4 regions of the Streptomyces vietnamensis genome follow, and region 1 is predicted to be linked to each of the others. Evidence: riboswitches for the same ligand, from Rfam matches in the RefSeq annotation. Region 1 holds a riboswitch; each other region holds the start of a gene.

What was found. Region 1 has a riboswitch for cobalamin ahead of SVTN_RS25315 (ribonucleoside-diphosphate reductase subunit alpha). Riboswitches for the same ligand answer to the same signal wherever they lie in the genome.
Region 2: it holds a riboswitch for cobalamin, as region 1 does, so the genes downstream of both, SVTN_RS08935 (cobalamin biosynthesis protein) here and SVTN_RS25315 (ribonucleoside-diphosphate reductase subunit alpha) in region 1, are expected to answer to the same signal.
Region 3: it holds a riboswitch for cobalamin, as region 1 does, so the genes downstream of both, SVTN_RS29905 (ABC transporter substrate-binding protein) here and SVTN_RS25315 (ribonucleoside-diphosphate reductase subunit alpha) in region 1, are expected to answer to the same signal.
Region 4: it holds a riboswitch for cobalamin, as region 1 does, so the genes downstream of both, cobN (cobaltochelatase subunit CobN) here and SVTN_RS25315 (ribonucleoside-diphosphate reductase subunit alpha) in region 1, are expected to answer to the same signal.

What each region holds. Positions count from the first base shown of each region.
Region 1 covers NZ_CP010407.1:5,602,519-5,606,001, reverse strand. The annotation lists gene mctP (monocarboxylate uptake permease MctP) at 1-665, shown strand, start outside; gene SVTN_RS25320 (GNAT family N-acetyltransferase) at 739-1,239, shown strand; cobalamin riboswitch at 1,295-1,424, shown strand; gene SVTN_RS25315 (ribonucleoside-diphosphate reductase subunit alpha) at 1,559-3,483, shown strand, end outside.
Region 2 covers NZ_CP010407.1:2,024,189-2,027,671, forward strand. The annotation lists gene SVTN_RS08925 (inorganic phosphate transporter) at 168-1,430, shown strand; gene SVTN_RS08930 (hypothetical protein) at 1,447-1,668, shown strand; cobalamin riboswitch at 1,785-1,924, shown strand; gene SVTN_RS08935 (cobalamin biosynthesis protein) at 1,960-2,934, shown strand; gene SVTN_RS08940 (cobyric acid synthase) at 2,931-3,483, shown strand, end outside.
Region 3 covers NZ_CP010407.1:6,656,417-6,659,899, forward strand. The annotation lists gene SVTN_RS29895 (TetR/AcrR family transcriptional regulator) at 1-504, shown strand, start outside; gene SVTN_RS29900 (cold-shock protein) at 694-900, shown strand; cobalamin riboswitch at 1,047-1,224, shown strand; gene SVTN_RS29905 (ABC transporter substrate-binding protein) at 1,305-2,351, shown strand; gene SVTN_RS29910 (FecCD family ABC transporter permease) at 2,363-3,400, shown strand; gene SVTN_RS29915 (ABC transporter ATP-binding protein) at 3,397-3,483, shown strand, end outside.
Region 4 covers NZ_CP010407.1:4,062,902-4,066,384, forward strand. The annotation lists gene cobN (cobaltochelatase subunit CobN) at 1-1,918, opposite strand, end outside; cobalamin riboswitch at 1,996-2,131, opposite strand; gene SVTN_RS18100 (cobalamin biosynthesis protein CobG) at 2,370-3,483, shown strand, end outside.

The DNA.
Region 1 (3,483 bases):
CCAACGGCCAGCTCGCCATCCCGCAGCTCTTCGAGAACATGTTCCCGGACTGGTTCGCGGGCGTCGCGTTCGCCGCGATCGGCATCGGCGCGCTCGTCCCCGCCGCGATCATGTCGATCGCCGCGGCCAACCTCTTCACCCGCAACATCTACAAGGACTTCATCAAGAAGGACGCCACCCCGGCCCAGGAGACCAAGGTCTCCAAGCTGGTCTCCCTCCTGGTGAAGGTCGGCGCCCTCGTCTTCGTCCTCACCATGGACAAGACGGTCGCGATCAACTTCCAGCTGCTCGGCGGCATCTGGATCCTGCAGACCTTCCCGGCGCTCGTCGGCGGCCTCTTCACCCGCTGGTTCCACCGCTGGGCGCTGCTCGCCGGCTGGGCCGTCGGCATGGTCTACGGCACGGCCGCCGCGTACGGCGTCGCCAGCCCGACCCAGAAGCACTTCGGCGGCTCGGCCGCCGAGATCCCGGGCATCGGCGAGATCGGCTACATCGGTCTCACCTCCTTCGTGCTCAACGTCCTCGTCACGGTCGTCCTGACCTTCGTCCTCAAGGCCGTCAAGGCCCCCGAGGGCGTCGACGAGACCTCCCCCGAGGACTACACGGCGGACGCGGGCGACGCCGGTGTCCGCGACCTCCCGACGGTCGGCGCCGGAGCGCACTGACCCACGGACGCTCGAAAGAGGGGCCCGGGAAATCCCGGGCCCCTTCGCGTGCGCCGGAGGCAGACTGGGGCCCATGGATTTCACGATCAGGGCGGTACGGCCCGAGGAGTACGAGGAGCTCGGCGACCTCACCGGTTTCACCTATCTGAACGACGGGCTGCTGCTGCACGGCGAGGACGACTTCTACCTGGCCGTGCTCCGCGACACGGCCCGGCGGGCGCGCGAGAGCGAGGTGCTCGTCGCCGTCGACGCCGACGGCGGGATCATCGGCGGGGTGACCTTCGCGGAGGGCGGCACCACCTGGGCGGACATCGCCGTCCCCGGCGAGGCCGAGTTCCGGATGCTCGTCGTCGCGCCGAAGGCTCGCGGCAGGGGCGTCGGAGAGGCCCTCGTACGCGCCTGCGTGGACCGGGCGCGAGCCCTCCCCGGCTGTGCGCGCCTGGTGCTCTCCACGGCCGATCTGATGGTCTCCGCGCACCGGATCTACGAGCGGCTCGGCTTCGTCCGCACCCCCGAGCGGGACTGGGAGCCGATCCCCGATCACTCGCTGCGCACGTACGCCCTGGAGTTGTAACTCCCGGGACCGACACAACATGTGGGGGGTGCCATGAGCGGCGCCCCCCACATGTATGCTCGTCCTCGCTGTCGACGCAGGGGAATCCGGCGCGAATCCGGAACTGTCCCGCAACGGTGTGCTTCGTGCGGTTTCGTGCTTCACACGGAGTGAGTCCGAGGACCTGCCGGCAGCGCGCCCGGTCCGTCCGTTCCGGGTGCCACAGACGTCCGGGCCTCGCGGAGTTGGGTCGGTGGATGCGGCGCGCCCGCGCGTACGGGGTGCCCGCCTGCCCGCCTTCCCGCCCGAGGCCCCGAGCCGAGCGAGGGAGAGCCCCCACGTGACCATCGCGCCCGCCGATCCGGCCGCAGCGATCGAGACCGACGGCCCCGGGACCGTACTCCTGCGGACCCTGACCGATCTCACCGCCGACCTCCCGGACACCGACCCCGGCAAGGTCGCCGCCGCCGCCCTCCGCGGCCGCAGCGCCACGTCGGACGAGGCGGAGCTGCGCGAGCTGGCCACCGAGGCGGCCGCCGGCCTGATCGCCGAGGACCCCGCGTACTCCCGGCTCGCCGCCCGGCTCCTCACCATCACCATCGCCGACGAGGCCGCGGGACAGGGCGCCGTCTCCTTCTCGGCCTCCGTCGCCGTCGGTCACCGCGAGGAGCTCATCGCCGACCGCACCGCCGAGTTCGTCGCCCAGCACGCCGAGCGGCTCGACGCGACGATCGACCCGGCCGGCGACGACCGCTTCGGCTACTTCGGTCTGCGCACCCTCTACTCGCGCTACCTGCTTCGCCACCCGATCACCCGCAAGGTGATCGAGACCCCGCAGCACTTCATGCTGCGCGTCGCCTGCGGCCTCGCCGAGGACGACTCGGTCCGCGCGCTCGACGAAGTGGCGGCCCTGTACGGCCTGATGAGCCGCCTGGACTATCTCCCGTCCTCCCCCACGCTCTTCAACTCCGGCACCCGCCACCCGCAGATGTCCTCCTGCTACCTCCTGGACTCCCCGCAGGACGAGCTGGACTCCATCTACGACCGCTACCACCAGGTCGCGCGCCTCTCGAAGCACGCGGGCGGCATCGGCCTCTCGTACTCCCGCATCCGCGCCCGCGGTTCGCTGATCCGCGGCACCAACGGCCACTCCAACGGCATCGTGCCGTTCCTGAAGACCCTCGACGCCTCCGTCGCCGCCGTGAACCAGGGCGGCCGCCGCAAGGGCGCCGCCGCGGTCTACCTGGAGACCTGGCACGCGGACATCGAGGAGTTCCTGGAGCTCCGCGACAACACCGGCGAGGACGCCCGCCGTACGCACAACCTGAACCTGGCGCACTGGATCCCGGACGAGTTCATGCGCCGCGTCAACGCCGACGCCGAATGGTCGCTCTTCTCCCCGTCGGACGTGCCCGAGCTCGTCGACCTGTACGGCGAGGAGTTCGACGCCGCCTACCGCAAGGCCGAGGCGGCGGGCCTGGCCCGCAAGACCATGCCGGCCCGCGACCTGTACGGCCGGATGATGCGGACCCTCGCGCAGACCGGCAACGGCTGGATGACCTTCAAGGACGCCTCCAACCGGACCGCCAACCAGACGGCCGAGCCGGGCACGGTCGTCCACTCCTCCAACCTCTGCACCGAGATCATCGAGGTCACCAACGACGGCGAGACGGCCGTCTGCAACCTCGGCTCGGTCAACCTCGGCGCGTTCGTCGTCGGTTCGGACATCGACTGGGAGCGCCTGGACGAGACCGTCCGCACGGCCGTCACCTTCCTCGACCGGGTCGTCGACATCAACTTCTACCCGACCGAGCAGGCGGGCCGCTCCAACGCCAAGTGGCGCCCGGTCGGCCTGGGCGCCATGGGCCTCCAGGACGTCTTCTTCCAGCTGAAGCTGCCGTTCGACTCGGCCGAGGCGCGCGCCCTGTCGACGAGGATCGCCGAGCGGATCATGCTGGCGGCGTACGAGGCCTCCGCCGACCTCGCCGAGCGCAGCGGCCCGCTCCCCGCCTGGGACAAGACCCGCACCGCGCAGGGCGTCCTGCACCCCGACCACTACGACGTCGAACTGAACTGGCCGGAGCGCTGGGCCGCGCTGCGCGAGCGCATCGCGACGACCGGCATGCGCAACAGCCTCCTCCTCGCCATCGCGCCGACGGCGACCATCGCCTCGATCGCGGGCGTCTACGAGTGCATCGAGCCGCAGGTCTCCAACCTGTTCAAGCGCGAGACGCTCTCCGGCGAGTTCCTCCAGGTCAACTCGTA
Region 2 (3,483 bases), 3.6 Mb from region 1:
CCGTGGTTCCGGGGTGACCGCATCGTGGACACCGGGCACTCCGGGGCGAGAAGCGGAACCTCTTGACACTGGTTAGGGACACCATGCCGCCCGGCCCAGTTCATCTTCCGTTCACCCAGGTTGCCTACGTTCAACGCAACACTGACGTCGAACGATTGCCTGGGTAAATGGAACACATCACGCTGCTGCTCGCCATTGTGGTCGTGACAGCTCTAGTGTTCGATTTCACGAACGGTTTCCACGACACCGCGAACGCGATGGCCACGACCATCTCGACCGGTGCCCTCAAGCCGAAGACGGCGGTGGTCATGTCCGCCGTGCTGAACCTCGTCGGCGCGTTCCTGTCCGTGGAGGTCGCCAAGACGATCTCCAAGGGACTGGTCAACGAGGACGGCATCCAGCCCGAAGTGATCCTCGCCGCGCTCGTCGGCGCGATCCTCTGGAACCTGGTGACCTGGCTGGTCGGACTGCCCTCCAGCTCCTCCCACGCCCTGATGGGCGGCCTCATCGGCGCGACCGTCGCCTCGATCGGCGTCAGCGGCGTCAACGGCGAGGTCGTCGTCAGCAAGGTCCTCATCCCGGCCGTCGCCGCGCCGATCGTCGCCGGTATCGCCGCGACGCTGGCCACGAAGCTGACGTACAAGATCGGCGCCAAGACCTCCGAGAAGGACACGGCCAAGGGCTACCGCGTCGGCCAGATCGCCTCCGCCGGTCTCGTCTCCCTCGCCCACGGCACCAACGACGCCCAGAAGACGATGGGCATCATCACCCTCGCGCTGGTCGCCGGCGGCACCCTCGCCCCCGGCTCCAACCCGCCCGTCTGGGTCATCGTCTCCGCCGGTACCGCGATCGCGCTCGGCACGGCCCTCGGCGGCTGGCGCATCATCCGCACCATGGGCAAGGGCCTCACCGACCTCCAGCCGCAGCAGGGCTTCGCCGCCCAGACCAGCGCGGCCACGGTCATCCTGGCCTCCTCCCACCTGGGCTTCTCCCTCTCCACCACGCACTCCGTCTCCGGCGCCGTCATGGGTGCGGGTCTGGGCCGCAAGGGCGGCGTCGTCCGCTGGTCGACCGCCACCCGCATGTTCGTCGCCTGGGGCCTGACCCTGCCGGCCGCCGGCCTGGTCGGCGCGGGTGCCGAGTACGTCGCCCGCCAGGGCCAGTGGGGCGTCTACGTCGTCGCCGCCTTCCTCGCCGCCTCCTGCGTCGGCATCTGGCTCGTCTCCCGCCGCCAGCCGGTCGACCACACCAACGTCAACGAGGTCGAGACCGGCGCCGAGCCGGACGGCGTCGTGACCACCGCGATGGCCGCCGTCACCCCGCCGCCGGCCGGTTCCGTCGCCGCCGTCGCGGACGAGGACCTGAAGACCACCATCCCCGCGCCGGTCCCCACGGACCCGGCCGCTCCCCCGGCCCCCGCCGCGGTCTAAGGAACTGGAACCAAGCATGAAGATCGACTGGGCAGCTCTCGGCTCTGTCTTCGGAGTCAGCCTCGTGGCGACCGTCGCCCTCGTGGGCCTCTTCACCCTCGGTGTCGTCGGCCTCTCCAAGCAGGAGCAGGCCGCCGCCCAGGGAGGCTCCGCCACCCTGGCCCGCACCGGCGCCTACGCCTGCTTCGCCCTGTGCCTGGCGGCCGTGGCGTACGGCATCTACCTGATCGTCGCCTGACGCGTCGGGCGTGACCGGCGGGGCGGCCCGCACCTTCGGGTGCGGGCCGCCCCGCCGCCGTCGTGTTTGTGGTGCTTCGCACAGTGACGCGGCGCAGGTCAAGGGTGAGTTGACGGGTGTTCTCGGGCCGTGGTGGACTGCCGAGGCCATTACGGCGGCAGTAGAGGAAGTCCGGTGCGATTCCGGCGCGGTCCCGCCACTGTGACCGGATCCGAAGGGTCCGGGAGTCAGGAACTCTCGCCGCCGGTCACGTCGATCCAGGGCGCGGACCCTGAGTGAGGACACAGCGCCATGCCCGGCCGCAGCCCCAGACCTTCCCGAGCCACCGGCATCTTCGCGTACGGCGCGGCCGCCGGTCTCGCCGTCGACCTGCTCGTCGGCGACCCACGCCGCGGCCACCCCGTCGCCGCCTTCGGCCGGGCCGCGGGCCGGGTCGAGAAGGCCCTCTGGCACGACCACCGCGGCTGGGGCGCCCTGCACACCGCGGTGTGCGCCGGTGCCACCGTCGCGGCCGGCGCCCTCGCCGCCCGTACGGTACGGGGCAGCCGCGCCGCCTCCGTCGCCCTCACCGCCGCCTCCGTCTGGGCCGTCGTCGGCGGTACGACCCTGGGGCGCGAGGCCCGCGCGATCGGCGGCGCCCTCGCCGCCGGGGACCTGGAGGTCGCCCGGGAACGGCTGCCGCACCTGTGCGGACGCGACCCGCAGTCCCTCGACGGTCCCGCGATGGCCCGCGCCGTCGTCGAGTCCGTCGCCGAGAACACCTCCGACGCGGTCGTGGGCGCCCTCTTCTGGGGAGCGGTCGCGGGCGTGCCGGGCCTGGTCGGCTTCCGCGCGGTGAACACCCTCGACGCGATGGTCGGCCACAAGTCCCCCCGCCACCGGCGCTACGGCTGGGCCTCGGCCCGCCTCGACGACCTGGCCGGCTGGCCCGGGGCCCGGCTGACGGCCGTCCTCGCGACCGTCGCCGGCGGGAACCCGCGCGGGGCGGTGAGGGCCTGGCGGTCGGATGCCTCGAAGCACCCGAGCCCCAACGCGGGCCCCGTCGAGGCCTCCTTCGCGGGCGCCCTCGGCGTACGGCTCGGGGGGACCCTCTCGTACGCCGGGCGGGTCGAGCACCGGCCCGTCCTCAACGGGGAGGGGCGGCCCGTCGAGGTCGCCGACATCGACCGCGCGGTCCGGCTCTCCCGCCGGGTCACCGGACTGACCCTGGCCGCCTGCGTGGGCGGCCGCATGATCGCGAGCGCGCTGAAGCGGAGGAACGCATGAGGGGTGGGGGGCTGCTCGTCGCCGGGACCACGTCCGACGCGGGCAAGAGCGTCGTCACGGCCGGCATCTGCCGCTGGCTGGTCCGGCAGGGCATCAAGGTCGCGCCGTTCAAGGGACAGAACATGTCCCTGAACTCCTTCGTCACCCGGGAGGGCGCCGAGATCGGCCGCGCGCAGGCCATGCAGGCACAGGCCGCCCGGGTGGAGCCGAGCGCCCTGATGAACCCGGTGCTGCTCAAGCCCGGCAGCGACCGCTCCAGCCAGGTCGTCCTGATGGGCAAGCCGGTCGGGGAGATGAGCGCCCGCGGCTACCACGGGGGCAGGCAGCAGACGCTCTTCGAGCCGGTGATGGCGTGCCTGGAGGAACTCCGGGGCACGTATGACGCCGTGATCTGCGAGGGGGCGGGGAGTCCGGCCGAGATCAACCTGCGGCGCACGGACATCGTGAACATGGGCATCGCGCGCGCCGCGAAGCTGCCCGTCGTCGTGGTCGGGGACATCGACCGGGGCGGGGTCTTCGCCCAGTTCTTCGGGACGACGGCGCTGCTCG
Region 3 (3,483 bases), 1.1 Mb from region 1:
GCCGCCGGCATCAGCCGCCAGACGCTCTACAACGAGTTCGGCTCGAAGGAGGCCATCGGCAACGCCCTGATCCAGCGCGAGCTGGAGGGCTTCCTGCTCGGAATACAGCGTGAACTCGACGCCCACCGGGGCGAGTTGGAGGCGGCGGCCGTCGCGGGCGTCGGCTACACGCTCCAGCAGGCCGTGGACAACCCCCTCATCAAGAGCGTCCTGCTCGCGGCGCGCGGCGGCGAGGACGACCTCCTCGCCTACCTCACCACCCGCCCGGAGCCGGTCTTCGGCACGGCGATGGCGATGCTCGACGCGTACGCGATCGAGGCCTGGCCCGACGTCGACGAGGAGTCCCGGGGGCTCGCCGTCGAGACGATCGTGCGGCTCACCGTCAGCCACATCGTCCAGCCGGTGGCCTCGCCGGAGGAGTCGGCGCGGCGCATCGCCAGGATCACGGCGCGGATCGCGTACCCGGGCGGCGTCCGGCCCGACGGACGCGGTGAGGCCCGCTGACGGACACGGGGGATCTCCGGCAGCGGGCCTCTGTTGAATATTGTACGAGATCATCCGGGGTGGTTCTCCCGGACGACGGCGGTGGTTCTCCCGGACGACGGCGGTGGCGAAGGGCGAGCGGGCGGGGTACATGTCCCCTGAGGCGCGGACACCCTCGACCGCGTCGCCCGAGCCGACGAGGAGGCCGCCGTGGAAGGCAGAAGCATCGGGTTCGTGCAGTCCTTCAACCGTCTCGGCGGGTACGGCTTCGTCGTCCCCGTGGGCTCCGAGGAGCAGGTGTACTTCAGCGCCGAGGACATCGAGGGCAAGGGGCGGACGGTCTCCGAGGGGCAGCAGGTCTCCTTCGTCCTGGTCCTCGGCGAGGGCCGCTTCGAGGCCAAGGAGCTGCGCTTCTGACACCGTCCGGGGCGCGGGGGCGCGGGGGCGCGGCCCGGCGGCCCGCGGGCAAGGGCCGACGGCCCGCGGATACGGACCGGCGGCCTGCGGGTGGGGACCGGCCGGGCTCCCGGGGTGCGACCGCCGGCCGGTGGTACTGTGCCGAGGCCAGTCGCACCTTTGTACGCACCTGAACGGGTACGTGCACGGGTCAGGGAATCCGGTGCGAGACCGGAACTGACGCGCAGCGGTGAGGGCGACGGGCGGAGCATCGGCCACTGGGCGGCACGACGGGCCCGGGAAGGCGCTCCGTCCGGCTGACCCCGAGTCCGAAGACCTGCTGGCGGCCCCGGCGGCACGCTGCCGTCCGGGGAGCACCGTACGACAGGCTCCGCGCATGAGCCGTGGACGCAGAGGAAGTCCCCGTGCCGCTCGCACACCCCGTCCGCTCCGCCGTGCCCGCCCTGGCCGGCGTCCTGCTCCTCACCGCGGCGGTGACCGGCTGCGGGCCCTCCGGAGCTTCGGCGAAGGACGCCCCGGAGCGCGGCTACCCCGTCACCCTCGCCGACGACTGCGGACGGCCGGTCCGCGTCGACCGCGCCCCGCGCCGGGCCGTCGCCCTCGACCAGGGGGCGGCGGAGATCATGCTCTCCCTCGGCCTCGCCGACCGCATGGTGGGCACCGCCACCTGGACGGACCCGGTGCTCAAGGGACTTGAGAAGGAGAACGCGAAGGTCCCGCGCCTCGCCGACCGCTACCCCTCCTTCGAGAAGGTCCTCGACGCCGAACCCGACTTCGCGGCCGCCTCGTTCGCGTACACCCTCGGCAAGGGCGGGGTGGCGCCCCGCGAGCGCTTCGAGCAGCTCGGCGTCCCCACGTACCTCTCGCCGAGCGACTGCGTCGGCAAGGACAACAGCGGCGACGGCGACGGCGTCCGCACCCGCCCCCTCACCATGGAGACGGTCTACGGCGAGATCCGCGACCTGGCCCGGGTGTTCGCGGTCCCCGAGCGGGGCGAGAAGCTCGTCGCCGGGCTCAAGGCCCGGGTGGCGAAGGCCACGGCGGCGGCCGACTTCACCGACGCCACCGTCCTCTACTGGTACTCCGACGCCAAATCGCCCTACATGGCGGGCTGTTGCGGAGCGCCGGGGATCGTCACGAACGCGCTCGGCGCGAAGAACGTCTTCGACGACACCCGCGAGGAATGGCCCCAGATCAACTGGGAGACCGTCGCCGACCGCGATCCCGACGTCCTCGTGCTCGGCGATCTGACCCGCCGCGCGCAGTCCGCCGAGAGCGCCGCCAAGAAGATCGAGTTCCTGGAGTCCGACCCCGTCACCCGGAACATGACGGCCGTGAAGCACAAGCGGTACGTCCTGCTCAGCGGCCAGGCGCTGAACCCCACGATCCGCACCGTCGAGGGCATCGAGAAGGTGGCGGCGGCGCTCCGCACGTACGGTCTCGCGAAGTGAGCACGCCCCTCCTGACAATCCGGCCGGCCCGGCCGGTACGCGCCACGGCGCTCCTGTGGGCGGCGGCCGGACTCGTCCTGCTCGCCCTGTCCGTGGCCGTGGCCATCACCATCGGCCCGGCCGACATCGGAGTCGGCGAGGTCGGATCCGTCGTCGCCGCGCACCTCGGCGGCGGCGCCTCGGAACTCTCGCCGATCCGCGACGGGATCGTCTGGGACCTGCGGCTGCCCCGTACCCTCCTCGCCGCCGTCTGCGGCGCCGGACTCGCCCTCTGCGGGGCGGTGATGCAGTCCCTCCTGCGCAACCCGCTCGCCGACCCCTTCGTCCTCGGCGTCTCCTCCGGCGCCTCGACCGGCGCGGTCGCCGTCGTCGTCCTCGGCGTCGGCGGCGGCCTCCTCTCCGTCACCGGCGGGGCGTTCCTGGGGGCGGTGGTCTCCTTCGCGCTCGTCCTGCTGCTCAGCCACACCCTCGGCGGCTCGACGGACCGGGTCGTGCTCGCGGGCGTCGCCGCGATGCAGCTCTTCTCCGCGCTCACCTCCTTCGTCGTGATGACCGCCGCCGACGCCGAGACCACCCGGGGCGTGCTCTTCTGGCTGCTCGGCTCGCTCGCCGGGGCCGGCTGGAACGATGTGTGGGTGTGCCTCGCCGTCCTCGCGGTGGCCCTGCTGATCTGCGGCGGGCACGCGCGGACCCTGGACGCCTTCGCCTTCGGCGAGGAGGCCGCCGCCTCGCTCGGCGTCGCCGTCGCGCGGACCCGGCTCGTCCTGCTGTGCGTCACCGCCCTCCTGACGGCCGCCCTGGTCTCCGCCGCCGGCGCGATCGGCTTCGTCGGCCTCGTCCTGCCGCACGCCGCCCGCGCCCTCGCCGGCCCCGGGCACGCCCGCCTGCTGCCGGTCACCGCCCTGGCCGGAGCGGTGTTCCTCGTCTGGGCCGACACGCTCGCCCGCACGGTCCTCGACCCGCAGGAGGTGCCGGTGGGAGTGGTGACCTCGCTGATCGGCGTACCGGCCTTCGTCCTCGTCCTGTACCGCACCAGGAGCACGCGATGACCGAGACCGCCTCCGCCGACGCCGGGCCCCGTGCCGAGCGCGGCGCCGGACTCCGTGCCGAGCGGGTCTCGCGCACGGCCGGC
Region 4 (3,483 bases), 1.5 Mb from region 1:
GGCGCTCCTCCAGACCGAGGTCGTGGTCGAGCTTGGCGGCCTGGATCAGGGTCCAGATCTGGGCGCGGATCGCCGGGAGCTTCGCCGGGTCCATCGAGCTGATCTGCGCGTACTCGTCGAGCAGCTGCTCCAGGCGCGCGATGTCGCCGTACGAGTCGGCGCGGGCCATCGGCGGCACCAGGTGGTCGACGAGGGTCGCGTGGACGCGCCGCTTGGCCTGGGTGCCCTCGCCCGGGTCGTTGACGAGGAACGGGTAGATCAGCGGGATGTCGCCGAGGGCCGCGTCGGGACCGCAGGCGGCGGACAGGCCGGCGTTCTTGCCGGGCAGCCACTCCAGGTTGCCGTGCTTGCCCAGGTGGACCATGGCGTCGGCGCCGAAGCCGCCGTCCTCGGTACGGGCGGCGATCCAGCGGTAGGCGGCCAGGTAGTGGTGGGACGGCGGGAGATCGGGGTCGTGGTAGATCGCGATCGGGTTCTCGCCGAAGCCGCGCGGCGGCTGGATGAGGACCAGGAGGTTCCCGCGCCGCAGGGCGGCGAGGACGATGTCGCCCTCCGGGTTGCGGGAGCGGTCGAGGAACATCTCGCCGGGCGCCGGGCCCCAGTGCTCCTCCACCTGCTCGCGGAGCTCGGCGGGCAGGGTGGCGTACCAGCGCTTGTAGTCGGCGGCCGGGATGCGGACCGGGTTCTTCGCGAGCTGCTCCTCGGTCAGCCAGTCCTGGTCGTGGCCGCCGGCCTCGATGAGGGCGTAGATCAGCTCGTCGCCGTCGCCGGAGACGATGCCGGGGAGGTCCGCCTCGGGCCCGAAGTCGTACCCCTCGGCGATGAGCCGCCGCAGCAGGGCGACGGCGGAGGCGGGGGTGTCGAGGCCGACCGCGTTGCCGATGCGGGAGTGCTTCGTCGGGTACGCGGAGAGGACGAGCGCCAGCTTCTTCTCGGCGTTCGGGATGTGACGGAGCCGGGCGTGCCGGACGGCGATCCCGGCGACGCGGGCCGCGCGCTCGGCGTCGGCGACGTACGCGGGCAGACCGTCCTCGTCGATCTCCTTGAAGGAGAAGGGGACGGTGATGAGCCGGCCGTCGAACTCGGGCACGGCGACCTGGCTGGCGGCGTCGAGCGGGGACAGGCCCTCGTCGTTCTCCTCCCACGCGGACCGCGAACCCGTCAGGCACAGGGCCTGGAGGATCGGCACGTCGAGCGCGGCGAGCGCGCCCGCGTCCCAGGCCTCCTCGTCGCCTCCGGCCTGCGCCTCGGCGGGCTTGGTGCCACCGGCGGCGAGGACGGTCGTGACGATCGCGTCGGCTCCGCGCAGTACGGAGACGAGCTCGGCCTCGGGGGCGCGCAGGGACGCCACGTACAGCGGGAGGGCGCGGGCCCCGGCGTCCTCGATCGCGCCGCACAGGGCGTCGACGAAGGCGGTGTTCCCGCTCATGTGGTGGGCGCGGTAGTAGAGCACGGCGACGGTCGGGCCGGTCACGTCGGCCTTGGGCGTCCGCTCGAGGGGGCCCCAGGTGGGGGCGGCGGCCGGGGCCTCGAAGCCGTGGCCGGTGAGCAGGACGGTGTCGGAGAGGAAGCGGGCCAGCTGCTCCAGGTTGGCCGGGCCGCCGTGCGCCAGATAGGCGTGCGCCTCGGTGGCGACGCCGACGGGGACGGTGGAGGCCTCCATGAGCTGGGCGTCGGGGGCCTGTTCGCCGCTGAGCACGACGACCGGCTTTCCGGCGGCGAGGACCGCGTCGAGGCCCTCCTGCCAGGAGCGGACGCCGCCGAGGAGCCGGACGAGGACCAGGTCGACGCCGTCGAGCAGGTCCGGGAGGTCGGCGAGCGGAAGCCGGGAGGGGTTGGCGAAGCGGTACTCCACCGGCCCTCCGGCCGCACGGGCGCTGAGCAGGTCGGTGTCGGAGTGCGACAGCAGCAGGAGCATGGCGAGCTCAGGCCTTCCTCGGGGTTGTCCGCGCCCCGGGTGGTCGTGTGGGTTGGGGCCTCCCCTCGCTCGAGCGAAGCCGAGAGCTTGGGGAAGGGAGTTCCTGACTCACCCGTGCCATGGCTGGTACGGGCTCACAGTGGCGGGACCGCGCCGGATTCTCACCGGGCTTCCTCCCCGGGGTCCTGGGACCCCATGCCGATCTGCATCCTAGATCGTGGCGCGGGCGGGCCCCAGGGAGCGGGGGCGTCGGCCGGATCACACCCCCCGTGGCCGACGGGTCGCACCCCATGGCCGACGGGGGCGCCGAGCGGATCGCACCTCCGTGACCGACGGGGACGCCGAGCGGATCACACCCGGTGGCCGGCTCCGACGTCGGCCGGATCACACCCGGTGTCCGGCCGGAGAGTCGGCCGGATCACACCCGGTGGTCAGCCGGTTCCCCGTGGGTATGCTCGCCGCCATGCCGCCCACCCCACCCCCGACGCCCGAACCGGGCGAAGCTCGCGTACGGGACCGTGGCGACGCCTGCCCCGGGGCGCTGCGCCTGCACCCCGCCGACGACGGACGCCTGGCCCGACTGCGCCTGCCCGCAGGGCGCCTGACGGCCAGTCAGGCGGAAACGCTCGCGGCCGCCGCCGAGACCCTGGGCGACGGACGGATCAGCATCACCTCGCGCGGCAACGCCGAGCTGCGCGGCCTCGGCGACGACTGCGGGGCCGAGCTCGCCGCGCTCCTCTCCACCGCCGGCCTGCTGCCCTCCCCCACCCACGAGCGCGTCCGCAACATCGTGGCCTCGCCCGGCGCGGGACTCGACGGACTCGGGTACGCGGACGTGCAGTTGTGGGCGCGCGCACTGGACACCGCGCTCTGTGCCGAGCCCCGGGCGGCGTCCCTTTCGGGACGGTTCCTGTTCGTCCTGGACGACGGGCGCGGGGACGTCGCCGGGCTCGGCGGCGATGTGAGCTTGATCGCAGGGGAGGGCGGGTCGGCTCTGCTGCGGCTCGGCCCGCGGGTGTTCTGGGTGGCCGCCGCCGACGCCGTCCGCGCCGCCCTCGCCGCCGCCCTCGCGTTCCTCGACGCCGCCGAGGCCGCCGGGAACGGGGCCTGGCGGCCCCGCGAGCTGCCCGAGGAGCACGTGCCCGACTGGGCCGGGGCCCTCGCGCGGGCCGGGATCGCGGCGGAGCCCGTATCCCTGCCCGTACCGCCGCTTCCCGTGTGCCCGCCGCCCGCGCCCGGGGTGCTCGGCGACCGGGCCCTGCACGTCCTGGCCCCGCTCGGCCGGCTGACGGCCGCCCAGCTGCGGGCCCTGGCCGAGGGGGTCGAGGAGCTCCGGCTCACGCCCTGGCGCGGAGCGGTCGTCGTCGGGGCCCGCGCCGACCGACTGCCCGCCCTGGAGACGTACGGCCTGGTCACCCGCCCCGAGCTGCCCTCGGTCGGGGTCAGCGCCTGCACCGGGCGGCCCGGCTGCGCCAAGTCCCTCGCCGACGTGCGGACGGACGCCGGCCTCGTCCGCCGAGGGGGCCTGCCCGTCCACTACTCCGGGTGCGAGCGCCGCTGCGGCC